2 regions of the Serratia ficaria genome follow, and region 2 is predicted to be linked to the other one. Evidence: predicted binding sites of a transcription regulator. Region 2 holds the regulator's gene; the other holds the start of a gene.

Region 1 (5,972 bases), 1.6 Mb from region 2:
ACTTTGCTGCACCACGCGGTTGGCGACATCCTTCTGCGTGAGATCGTACAGCGCCACGCTGTAAATTGACGCACTGCCCGGCGCCTGATATTTCACCCCCACTTCGTACTGCTCGCTGCTGCTCGGCTTCAGCATATGGCCGCTCTGATCGGCCAGGGCCTCCGGCGTCACCGCGGTGCTGTAGCTGGCGTAAGGCGAGAAGCCGTTGTCAAAGTGATACAGCAGCGATGCGCGGCCGCTGAAGTTGTCGTCGGTGCGCGCGTCGCTGGAGCCGGTATTGAGCACGGTATTTTTCGATTCCATGCGATCGAAGCGCCCGGCCAGATTCAGATACCAGCTATTCAGGCTGATTTCATCCTGCAGGTAAACGCCCGCCTGTTCATAATGGCGTCGGGAGTCGGTATGGACCAGGTTGCTCAGCGCCGGCCCGCCGGAGACGCCGGTGTAAGGGTTGAGCGGGGTCGCCCCGGCCGACTCATCCCACAGATTGTTGCGGAAACGCTGGTAATCCACTCCCAGCATCACCTTGTGGTCCACCGGCCCGGTGGCGAAATCGGCCTCCAGCTGGTTATCGATGGCGAAGGCGTCCAGAGAGGTCGACGAACCGCTGTAGTAACGGTTCAGCTCGCTGTGCTGCTCGTTCCAGCCAATCTGGTAAACCTGCTGCAGCTCGACGTTGGAATGGGTATAGCTGGCGTTCTGCCGGAAGGTCCAGACATCGTTGAACGCGTGCGAAAAAGCATAGCTGTAGATCTGTTCCCAGCGTTTAAACAGGTTGCGGCTGCTCTCGCCGTCAAAGAACCCGCGCCCCAGCTTGTCGCCCTTGCTGGAATAAATGCTGCCGTCGGCCGGCACCGCGCTGTGATAACCGCCGGACGGATCTTTCTGCAGATAAGCTTTCAGCAACAACGAGGTGTTTTCATCCGGTTGCCACAGCAGCGAAGGCGAAATGGCGTAACGCTCTTCACGTTGATGATCGTACATGGTGTCGCTGCTGCGGGTCATGCCGGTCAACCGATAGGCCCAGTGTTCCGACAGCGGGCCGGTCAGATCGAAGGCGGCGCCCTGGGTGGCGTTATTGCCGGCCATGGCGTTGAGGTGCCCCTCGCTGGCGAACTGCGGCCGCTTGGAGGTCAGGGCGACCAGGCCGCCGGGAATGCTCTGCCCGTACATCACCGAGGACGGCCCCTTAATCACGTCTATTCGCTCCAGGAACCAGGGGTCGACCTGCAGCGCGTTGTAGGTGCCGCCGTCGCTCAGCAGGCGCAGCCCATCGAGGAAGGTGTTGTTGACGTCGCCGCCGTGAAAACCGCGCAGCGCGATGGTGTCATAGCGCGTGGCGCCGCCGGCGAAATTGGTGAATACCCCCGGGGTATATTTCAAGGCGTCGTTGACCGTCTGGCTATGTTGGTCGGTCATCTGCTGGCGGGTGACGACCGATACCGACTGCGCCGTCAGGATCAGCGGCTTGTCGGTCTTGGTGGCTCCCTGGCTGGTGGTCGCCTGATAGCCCTGGGTGGCGGCATCCGCCGTATCGGCGGGCTGCGCCGTGACGACCAGCGTATCTTCAGCGAAAGAGGCAAGCGGCAGGAAAATCGCCAGCGAGCAGAGAAGGTGAGGCCGTTTCACCGTAAAAGATGCGGACATGCTGTAATCCCTAGTAAAAACCATGAAACCACACCGTATGAGGTCCCGTGTCAGCAACGCTGGCTGGCGGCAACCGCCGAGGTATTATCGGTGTGCTGTATGCAACAAAAAGAAAACATTAATGATAATTATTATCTTTATCAATACAAAGTTAAAATATATAGAGACTTTTTATAAGCCGGCTAAGCGCCCGGTTCCCTCCCGGCGCTGCCCGCATTAATACGCTGAAATAATAGGGATAAAAAAATGCCAGCGCGAGGCTGGCAATTAAACTGGAAGCAATGTGAGCAATGTCGTGCCGATGCGGGGGGCACATAAGGAGACAACCCTCTTCCCCTCACCGACGACGATAATGATAATCGCTCTCAACAAAAGATGTAAAGTGCTTTCTGTCTGCAACTTTACTGCAGCCCCCGCCGGTTAACGCCGTGGGCCGATCCAGCGGGCATAGCCGCGAAAGCCGGCCCACAGGGCGAGCCACAACGCGAGGTTGAGCACCCACCACAGCGCCAGCAGATAGAGAAAGGTTTGATAGGTGGGAATGCCGCGATCGGCGGCAAAGGGATTGAAGTGCCAGAATTTGATGATCGAGAACGGATTAAGGTTAAAGTATTCGCAAAAATAGGTGGTCAGCACCGGCGGTAAAAAACCATAGATGGCCAGGGTGAACAGCATCAGGAACTTGGTGGTCGCATGGTTTTTATAGTCTTTCATATCAATGCATTACTCTTAAATTCTTGCATCAGCAAGCGCTGCGGTCTCTCCGTTTAAGCAGACCTGGAGAGCCGAAATAAGTTCCCCGCATCGGCCAAAATAAAGCCGGCGCAGCGTTTAATTTTCATTTAGCGAGCGGGTGATATATACCCTGTGGATTTCCAATCAAACCGCCCTACCGTCATTTGAAAACGACAGGCGTCGCGCGGCCAGTTCAGGAGGCATCAATGAAATCGGACGACTTATCTACCCCGCCATCCCGCAAGAAACTCAAGGTCATCTACGGCTGGTATATCTATGCCGTGTATACGCTGTTGATCTTCAATATCTATATGGCGGTTTATAACCTGTGCGTGCGCCACCCTTTTGAACGGCCGCTCTTGTCGCTGGCCCACAGCCTGTTCATCGGCGCCATGCTGCAACAGGTGCTGAAGAAAAAGGTGATTTTCGCCTGGATGATGTTGGCCTACTTCATTCTGATGCGTCTGTATTACGCCAACCTGTTGCACGTCGAATTTGATGCGCTGAGTCGGGGGCTGGTGCTGATCCTCCTGACGTTGCTGTTTACCGGCACCGTCGCGGTGGGGCAACTGGCGACGCCGCCGCTGCGGCAGGATTGGTTGGCGCAGTTGGGGTGGAAGCAATGGATCGCGCTGCTCGCGCTGGCGGCGGTGCTGACTCCGTTGATCACCACCGATTATTTGGCCTGAACGGCGGGAATATGGGGTTCAGAAATGTCCACCAGCCGGCAGACCTTGGTGTAGTTGTTCGATTTTTCACAAATTTTGTCAGTGACGAACACGCCAAGGTAGCCCAGTACCAGCAGATAACCCAGCATGCATAAAACAAAAATAAGCGTTCTCACTGATAATGACCAACCTGAAATTGCACCCAGAGCATCATAGCCTGATTCGCGCATTTTAACCTGTTTCGAAGTATTTCATAAGTCTACCGGCCGTTATCGCGCATCAGGGGCAGATCCCGCCGCGAGCTGAAGCGCTTTCTTTGTAGTAACATAGGGCGATAATCCCCACAGCAGGAAGCGCCGATGCACCATCTGATGTTAGACATTGAAACCCTGGATATAAAACCCAGCGCGGTGATCCTGGCGGTCGCGGCGGTGTTTTTCGATCCCAAAAGCGGCGAGCTGGGCGCGGAATTCGAAGCGGCGGTCAGCAGCCAGAAAGATCAGCCCGGCAGAACCATCAGCCTGGATACCGTCGCCTGGTGGGCGAAACAGTCCGATGAGGCGCGCAGGCTGGCGTTCGGCGGCAGTGAAAGCCTCAAGCGCGTGCTGACCGGCCTGAGCCGTTTTATTCATATGCACAGCACCGATACGGTGAAAGTGTGGGGCAACGGCAAAGAGTTTGATTGCGCTATTCTCGAGCACGCCTTTCAGCAGTTGGCAATGCCCTGTCCGTGGAAATTCTGGGATACTCAGGATGTGCGCACGGTGATCACCCTGGCGGAGCTGCACGGCTTCAACCCGAAAAAGGCGCGGCCCTTTGAAGGCACGCCGCATCGCGCGCTGGACGACGCCAAACACCAGGCTCGCTACGTGGCGGATACGGTCTGCGCGCTGTATTACCGCCGGACGCCGGACGCCTGACCCGCTTGCCCCTTTCCATTTTCCGCCGGAGTCTCTACTCTAGCCCTCTTTGTCACTCGGACGTGCCTTTTTCGTTATGCAAAAGTTTCTGTTTCTGCTTCTCAGCCTGGTGTTGCTCGGCCCATTAGGCATTGATCTCTATCTGCCGACCATCCCCGCCATCGCCGTCGGCCTTGGCAGCAGTGAAGCGCTGATCCAATCCACCATCTCGCTGTTCATCCTGGTGCTGGGGCTCGGCCAGATCATCGCCGGGCCGCTGGTGGACAACTATGGCCGCAAACCTGTGGCGCTGGCCGGCGTCGTCATCTATATGATCGGCGCGGCAATGGCCGCGCTGGCGACGACGCCGACGGTGTTTATCGCCTCGCGCCTGCTGCAAGGGGTGGCGGTATGCTGCACCGCCGTCGTCGCCTTCAGCGGCGTGCGCGATCGCATGAACGGCGATGACGCCGCCCGCGCCTTCGGTTTCCTCAACGGTACGCTGAATATCATCCCGGCGCTGGCCCCGCTGCTCGGCGGCCTGCTGGCGGAAGCCTTCGGCTGGCGCGCGCCATTCTGGTTCCTGGTGCTCTATGCCCTGCTGGTGCTGGTGCTGATCGCCCTGCGCCTGCCGGAAACGCGGCCGGCCGACACCGTGCCGGTCAAGGGACTGCCGGTGCGGCAATATGCCCGCATTCTCAGCGACCGCCGCTTCCTGTCCTTCGCCGTGGTAAACGCCGGCGCCATGGGGATGGCGCTGACCTATGTCTCGTTGGCGCCCAACGTTCTGATGGGCACCGCCGGCCTGACGCCGCTGCAGTTCTCGCTGGCGTTCGGCGCCAACGGCTTCTGGATCATGCTGGTCAGCTTCTTCGCCAACCGCATTATCCATAAGGTCGGTCGCCCCGTTTGCCTGGCGACCGGCGGCGTTCTGATGGGATTAGGCTGCCTGGGCCTGCTGTTGGGCGTCGCCCTGCTGCCCGACGCGGCTCAGGCGCATTGGCTGGCCTATATGCTGCCGGTGGCCAGCGCCTGTGCCGGGCTGGCGTTCATGATGGGGCCGGCGACCAGCTATGCGTTGGAGCCCTACTCCAATGAAGCGGGCGTTGCCTCGGCGCTGGTGGGCTTTGTGCAAATGGCGGGCGGCGCCGCGCTGGGCCTGATGGCGATGGCGTTGCCGCTGCAGCCCAAGCTTTCTCTGGCGCTGGTGATGTTGGCGGGCTGCTTGCTGGCGCTGCACGCGCGGCAGCGCAGCAAACAGATTAAAGGACACATCAGGAAGGTGGCGTAAGGCTCAGATTTCGCTGGCGACCGGCACCCGCGCCGCCAGCGCCGTCAGCAGTTCATAACCCAGCGTGCCTGCCGCGGTGGCCACATCGTCCACCGGCAGGCGCCGTCCCCACAGCTCCACCTCGGTGCCCAGTTCAGCCTGCGGGCAAGGCGCCAGATCCACCGCCAGCATATCCATCGACACCGTGCCCAAAGTGCGCGTCAGCACGCCCCCCACCCAGACCGGCGTGCCGGTTGGCGCATGGCGCGGATAACCATCCGCATAGCCGCAGGCCACTACGCCGATGCGCTGCGCGCCGGTGGCGCCGTAGCGGCCGCCGTAGCCAACGCGATCGCCGCTTTTCAGCCGCTGAATGCCGATAATTTCGCTGCTCAGCGTCATTGCCGGCTGCAGCCCGCTGGCGGCGATGTCACGCCAGCGGCCGCTCGGCGACGCGCCGTAGAGCACGATCCCCGGCCGCACCCAGCCGCCGTGGGTATCCGGATGCCACAGCGTGGCGGCCGAGTTGGCCAGGCAGCGCGGCAAGGGGATCGCCGCCGCCGCGTTTTCAATGGTCGCCATCTGCTGCTGCACCCCTTCCGGGCCGTCGGCGGTGGCGAAGTGGCTCATCACCGTCATGCCGGCGATATTGGCGATGCCCTGCGCCTGCTGCCAGACGCCGTGCAGGCGCTCGGGGGCGAACCCCAGACGATTCATTCCGCTGTTCACTTTAAGATACACCTCCAGCGGCGC
Region 2 (5,972 bases):
TTACCCAGCGCCAACAGGCCGCCCAGCTGATGCGCGATTATCTGCAGGAAGAAGGGGTGATCCAGTTTCTGCTGAAATCCTTCCACAACGGCGAATGGCGTTTCAACCTGCCGGTGTTGATCGCGCAGTACGAAAACGTCACCGGCTGGCAGGAGGTGCCCGCCTGGCCGCACCCGACGCTGTTCATCCGCGGCGGGCTGTCGCCCTACGTGCAGGACGGTTACCGCGCCGACATCGCGCGCCAGTTCCCGCTGGCCCGCGCGCACGTGGTGGCGGGAACCGGGCACTGGGTGCACGCCGAAAAACCGGAAGCGGTGCTGCGCGCCATCCACCGTTTTCTCGGCGAAGCCTGACAAACGCCCGTCGCTGGCGAAAAAACGCGCTAAAGATAACGGCTTAGCGCGCTTTCGGCTCAGTTAAGCATTGTCGTTGCTCTATCTGCTGGGGTAATATGGCGCGCTATAATTTTGCCGCCCTGCCCAGCGTGTTCGCTAACGCCAGTCCGGGGGTGAATTTGGGTTAGGGTTTATTGGCCCGAAGTGTGTTAACCGAATCGTCCGGAAGCGTGTAAAACGCTTTTTGATGCAAACTTCCTTGCAGTACCGCTACCTATGGCAAAAGAACAAACGGATCGCACGACGCTGGATCTGTTCGCAGATGAACGCCGTCCGGGGCGCCCGAAAACCAACCCGCTATCCCGCGATGAACAGCTTAGAATCAATAAGCGCAATCAGCTGCGGCGCGATAAAGTACGTGGATTGCGGCGCGTGGAGTTGAAAATCAACGCGGATGCGGTGGACGCCCTGAACAAACTGGCGGAACAGCGCAATATCAGCCGCAGCGAGCTCATTGAGCAAATGCTGCTGGCGCAGCTGGCGGAAGAACAGCCAGAACATTGATCTCTTCGGCCGCACATGCGGCGCGGCGTTAAGGATGACGCCGGATCAACACCGTTTTACTCTCCTCCGGCATCGCATAAATGCGATAAAACCCCGGGGTAAATTTCTGGCATGATAGGCGTTTACCGGCAAGAGACCGCGCCCACACGGCGCCCGCCACTGCGGCGGCCGGCTTTTGCCATGGCATCATTTTAATCGGTGTTAGCGGGGTCAGCACTAACATCGTGTAATGCAATTAATTGAATTTAAAGGTTATACGCGATATGGCTACTGTAGGCATTTTCTTTGGCAGCGACACTGGCAATACCGAAAACATTGCCAAAATGATCCAGAAAATTCTCCAGAAACAGTTTGGCGACGAGGTGTCTGAAGTGCACGACATCGCCAAAAGCAGCAAAGAGGATCTGGAAGGTTTCGATATCCTGCTGCTGGGTATCCCAACCTGGTACTACGGTGAAGCGCAGTGCGACTGGGATGACTTTTTCCCGACGCTGGAAGAAGTCGACTTCAACGGCAAGCTGGTTGCGCTGTTCGGCTGCGGCGACCAGGAAGACTACGCGGAATACTTCTGTGATGCGATGGGCACCATCCGCGACATCATCGAACCCCACGGCGCCGCCATCGTCGGCCACTGGCCAACCAAGGGCTACCATTTCGAAGCGTCCAAGGGCCTGGCGGACGACGACCACTTCATCGGCCTGGCTATCGACGAAGATCGCCAACCGGAGCTGACCAACGAACGTGTCGAAGCCTGGGTCAAACAGATCGTCGAAGAACTGAGCCTGGCCGACATCGTCGGCTGAGGCCATTGTTGCCTAAAGGTTGAACAAAGGCCCTGCAAAGTGCATAGTGTGGCCAGCAGGGCCGTCATCGGCAGCATGGATTGCTGCAATAGAAGCTACATATTGGTAACTTCCCACATCGTCACGGTAGACTGAGATATCGGTTTATCCCATCCATCAAGGCGTTGCATGTGTACCATGCAATAGTGCAATTATATCTTTGTTAACAACCGGCGGTTTCCATTTAGGGCAACCGGTTCTATAATGAGACGCAATTAACTCTTTGTGCCGACCGATGCCACAGGCGAGAACGCCTCAACTTGATTAGCATAGTAACAGGACTGAATCCGCATGACTGACAACAACACCGCATTGAAGAAGGCCGGCTTAAAAGTCACGCTTCCGCGACTCAAAATCCTGGAAGTACTGCAAAATCCGGAATGCCATCACGTCAGTGCGGAAGATTTGTATAAAAAACTGATAGATATGGGCGAAGAAATCGGACTGGCGACGGTTTACCGCGTGCTGAACCAGTTTGATGATGCGGGCATTGTGACTCGTCACAATTTCGAAGGCGGCAAGTCCGTATTCGAACTGACCCAGCAGCACCACCACGATCACCTGATCTGCCTGGACTGCGGCAAAGTGATCGAATTCAGAGATGAATCGATCGAAGCGCGTCAGCGCGACATCGCCAAGCAACACGGCATCAAACTCACCAACCACAGCCTGTACCTGTACGGCCACTGTGAAACCGGTGACTGCCGCGAAGACGATACGCTGCACGACGCCAAGTAATCCTCCGGGATTGAACAACCGCCTCAGGGCGGTTTTTTTGTGCCCGTCGCCGGCGGGAAAAAAAGCCCCGGCAGCGCCGGGGAAGGTTCACTTGACGAAATACCACAATTGCAGCGGCGTAACTCCACCGACTTCTCTCACTTCACCCTCGGCCCGCCGCCGACACGCAGCGGGCCGCATCAGCCGGCTTAAACCTTCTCGGCGCGGCTGTAACGCTTGCCGTCCGGGCTGACCGCACGCACCAGCACCTCGCCGGAGACCGCCGGCCCGGCGTTGGCGTCATAGCGCTGCCATTGCTTACCGCCGTCGGTGGAGTACTCGATGCCCAGCCCCGGCAGAGAGATATTCGCCTCCAGCTTGCCGCCGGTGACGCGCGCGCCCGGCACCGGCAGGCGATAGCTGACGCCGCCCTTGTCCAGCTTGGCCAGCTCGCGCTGGCCGAGCAGGTTGGCGAAGCGCAGCCAGTCCTGATCCAGAGCCTTGCCGTCGACAAAGTGCGTTTTCCCGCCCCGGTACTCGCGGCCGGCCCGGTAATCCTGCTCCCAGGAGGCGCGATGCCAGGCGCGTTCGGCTACCGACAGCGAACGCGGGAAGATCATGTATTCCATTTGCGGGTCGGTGCGCTGGGTTTCGCTCCACAGCTGGGCGGAGATGCCGTAGGCGCCCGGCCAGGGTTTGTCGCTTCTGGCGGTGAAGCGATTGCCGTCGCGGTCCACCGAGGTTTCGGCGTTCTGCGGCAGGTTGTCCGGCGCGAAGCTGAACATCTTCCGTTCGTCGCTGAAGCGGGTGCCCCAGTAATAACCGCGCTCGTCCGGATTCACCTCGTAAGGGAAGTCCATATAAACGTAATCCGGGTTGGAGATGATCACCTCGTAGCCCTTGTTCGCCCAGTCATTGGCGCTGTCGAAACCGCCCCAGTACAGGGTGTCCCAGAAGTTCACGCCCACGCGCGGCGTGGCGAACGCGCCGGCGTCCTGCGCATCTTTCAGGCCATCCTGCCAGGCCTGCATTCTGCCGATGCCGTGCGCCTTCACCAGTTGGCTGACCTCCAGCCCGAAGTAGCTCGGCAGATGCGCCATATCGGCCACCTTGCCGTCTTCGATCATCGCCTGGCACACCCGGGATTTCGCCCAGGGCTTGTCTTCCTTGCTCTGGTCGATTATGCCCTTGCCCGCTTCAGGTTTCAGGCGATCGGTATACCCCGCCCCCAGGCGAATATTTTTCGCTTCGTCACCGCCGAAATGCCAGGTGTTCAACGGCTGGCCGGCCTCTCGATGCATTTGGGCAATCTCGCCGATCACCTTGTCGACAAAGCGTTTGGAGGAGTCCAGGCACGGGTTCAGATAGCTCTGGCGGTTGAAGTACTGCACCGAAGTCGTGTTGGAAGTATCGGTCGGATCGACCAGGCGGAACTCGTTGGCCTCGCGCTCTTTGCCCGCCGCATGCAGTTTTTTGTAACGCGCCTCCATGGAAACCACCGCCGCGCGCGCGTGCGCCGGCATGTCGATTTCCGGGATCACCTCAATCTGGCGCGCCTGCGCGTATTTGACGATGTCGATATAGTCCTGCCGGGAGAAGAAGCCGCCGTATGCCTCCGGCCCCTGGCCATACTGCGGCAGCAGGCAGGCGGTTTCGCTCAGGTCGTGGCAGCGCCGGCCCCCGACGTCGGTCAGTTCAGGCAGGCCCGGGATTTCGATGCGCCAGCCTTCGTCGTCGCTCAGGTGGAAGTGGAATTTATTCAGCTTGTAGGCCGCCATCTGATCCAGCAGGCGCAGCACCGCGTCTTTATGATGGAAGTTGCGCGCCACGTCGAGAAAGATGCCGCGATACGGGAAACGCGGCGCGTCTTTGGCGTCCAACGTGGCGATGTCGCTGCCGCCATCGCTCGGCACCAGCGACAGGATCGACTGCAGCCCGTTGAATACCCCCGCCTGATCGAAGCCGATCACGCGCGCTTCCTGCCTGCCGATTTTCAGCTCATAGGCGCCCGACACCGCCAGCGGGCCTTTGAACCTGCCCGGTTGGATCGCGGTGTTGATCGGATAGCCCTGCGCGTTAGCGGCCACGCCCAGCAGCGCGAAGCGCTGGCCTACGGCCTCGGCCGCCGGTTTGGCCAGCGCGCTCAAATCCAGCGCCACGCCCTTGCTCAGGTCGACATCCTGCGGATGCACCTTCACCTCCCGCGGCGTCGGCACAATCTGGCCGCGCAGCGCGGCGGCCGGCAGGGTTTTCAGCGCGGCGTTGTTGATAAAGCGCGAAGCCGGCGTCATCAGAACGTTGTTGTCGTCCTTGGTGCGCTTCCACTGGTCGCCGGTAAAGGGCGCCACGAAGCGGCTCAGATCTTCGGTATCGGTATTGCGCAGAATTTTCGGTTTGGCGTCGCCGGACGCGGCGTACCAGCGCGGTACGAAATCGGTTTTAAACAGTTGCCAGTATTCGGCGACGATCGGGATGGTCACCGCCTGCCCTGCCGGGAAACCGCTGAACGTCGCGGTCGGCTCCAGTTTGTACAGATCGCCGGTCAGGTGCGTTATCCTGAATTGTTCGTTATCCACCTGCAGGGTTTGGCGCGCGCTGTGGAAATAAATCGCCCAGTCGCCGCCGGTGATCGCCTGGCCGTCGTTGCTCAGGGTGATCAATACCCGATTGCACGCCGCCCAGTCGGCGCCCAACGCGGCGCAGTCCAGGCCGCCGTCGGCGGCGCGGTTGTCGACCATTTTCACATTCAGCTTCAGCTGGCTCAGTTGATCCACCAGCTGCTGATTGGCCAGCGCATTCCCCGCGCCGCCAAACAGCCCAAGGGTTGCCGTCAGCGCGGCAAGCGCACTCAGTTTGAATCGGTTCATCTGCTTCATCCTTAATTGTTGTTGTCGCGGATCTCTTGCCAAATCTTGCCGCACCTGGCGTCATACGCCTGACCGTTGCCGCTGTGCACCGCCTGAAGGCAGTTCTGATAATCCATCACCCGCACCGTTTCTTTCTCGGCGAACTGCCGGTGCCGTTTCTCTTGCTTCAGCACGTTCAGCACCGCCCGGCACGACTGCAGTTTTTCCGGCGATCCCTCTGCGGTATTGATGCAGGCGCTGTAGGCCTGTTTCAGTTTGGCGTCTTCCGGCGGCGCGGCCGGTTGCGCGCAGGCGCTCAGCGCAGCGGCGGCGGCCAATATCAGCATGATTTTTTTCATCGTTATATTCCCGTTCAGTTGCCCCGGCGCAATCGCCGGGGAACGCATCAGAAAATGGTGAATGGCGCGATGACCATAAATTTGACGTCTTTCTCGTCCTGGAAGATGTTGCCGTAACCGCCGCCCCAGCTCGGGATATTGGTGTGGTTATCGTATTGGGTGTAGTGCAGCTTGAGCAGCGTGCCTTTGGCGCGCCCTTCCTGGATGGTGTACAGCGCGTCCAGGCTCCAGGCGCTCTCTTTCAGGCGCTGGCTCTGATCGTAAATCGGGTTGGTGCTCGGCTTGGCGTCCCAGGCGTAGACGTAGGAG

Evidence for each region. The regulator Fur, encoded in region 2, represses iron uptake genes when iron is present. The targets are predictions, from matches to a motif close to ATAATAATGAGAACNACTATCAA.
Region 1: a site for Fur is predicted at 1,769-1,791, ahead of CKW09_RS13910 (TonB-dependent siderophore receptor). Genes of this name have one in related genera too.

The regions. Positions count from the first base shown of each region.
Region 1 is NZ_LT906479.1:2,936,193-2,942,164, forward strand. Features, by position in the region: gene CKW09_RS13910 (TonB-dependent siderophore receptor) at 1-1,647, opposite strand, end outside; gene CKW09_RS13915 (hypothetical protein) at 2,068-2,361, opposite strand; gene CKW09_RS13920 (hypothetical protein) at 2,589-3,071, shown strand; gene CKW09_RS24565 (hypothetical protein) at 3,059-3,280, opposite strand; gene CKW09_RS13925 (3'-5' exonuclease) at 3,410-3,970, shown strand; gene CKW09_RS13930 (multidrug effflux MFS transporter) at 4,047-5,240, shown strand; gene dadX (catabolic alanine racemase DadX) at 5,244-5,972, opposite strand, start outside.
Region 2 is NZ_LT906479.1:1,357,426-1,363,397, reverse strand. Features, by position in the region: gene ybfF (esterase) at 1-353, shown strand, start outside; gene ybfE (LexA regulated protein) at 612-899, shown strand; gene fldA (flavodoxin FldA) at 1,163-1,702, shown strand; gene fur (ferric iron uptake transcriptional regulator) at 2,033-2,479, shown strand; gene CKW09_RS06430 (beta-N-acetylhexosaminidase) at 2,668-5,325, opposite strand; gene chiQ (ChiQ/YbfN family lipoprotein) at 5,337-5,663, opposite strand; gene chiP (chitoporin ChiP) at 5,711-5,972, opposite strand, start outside.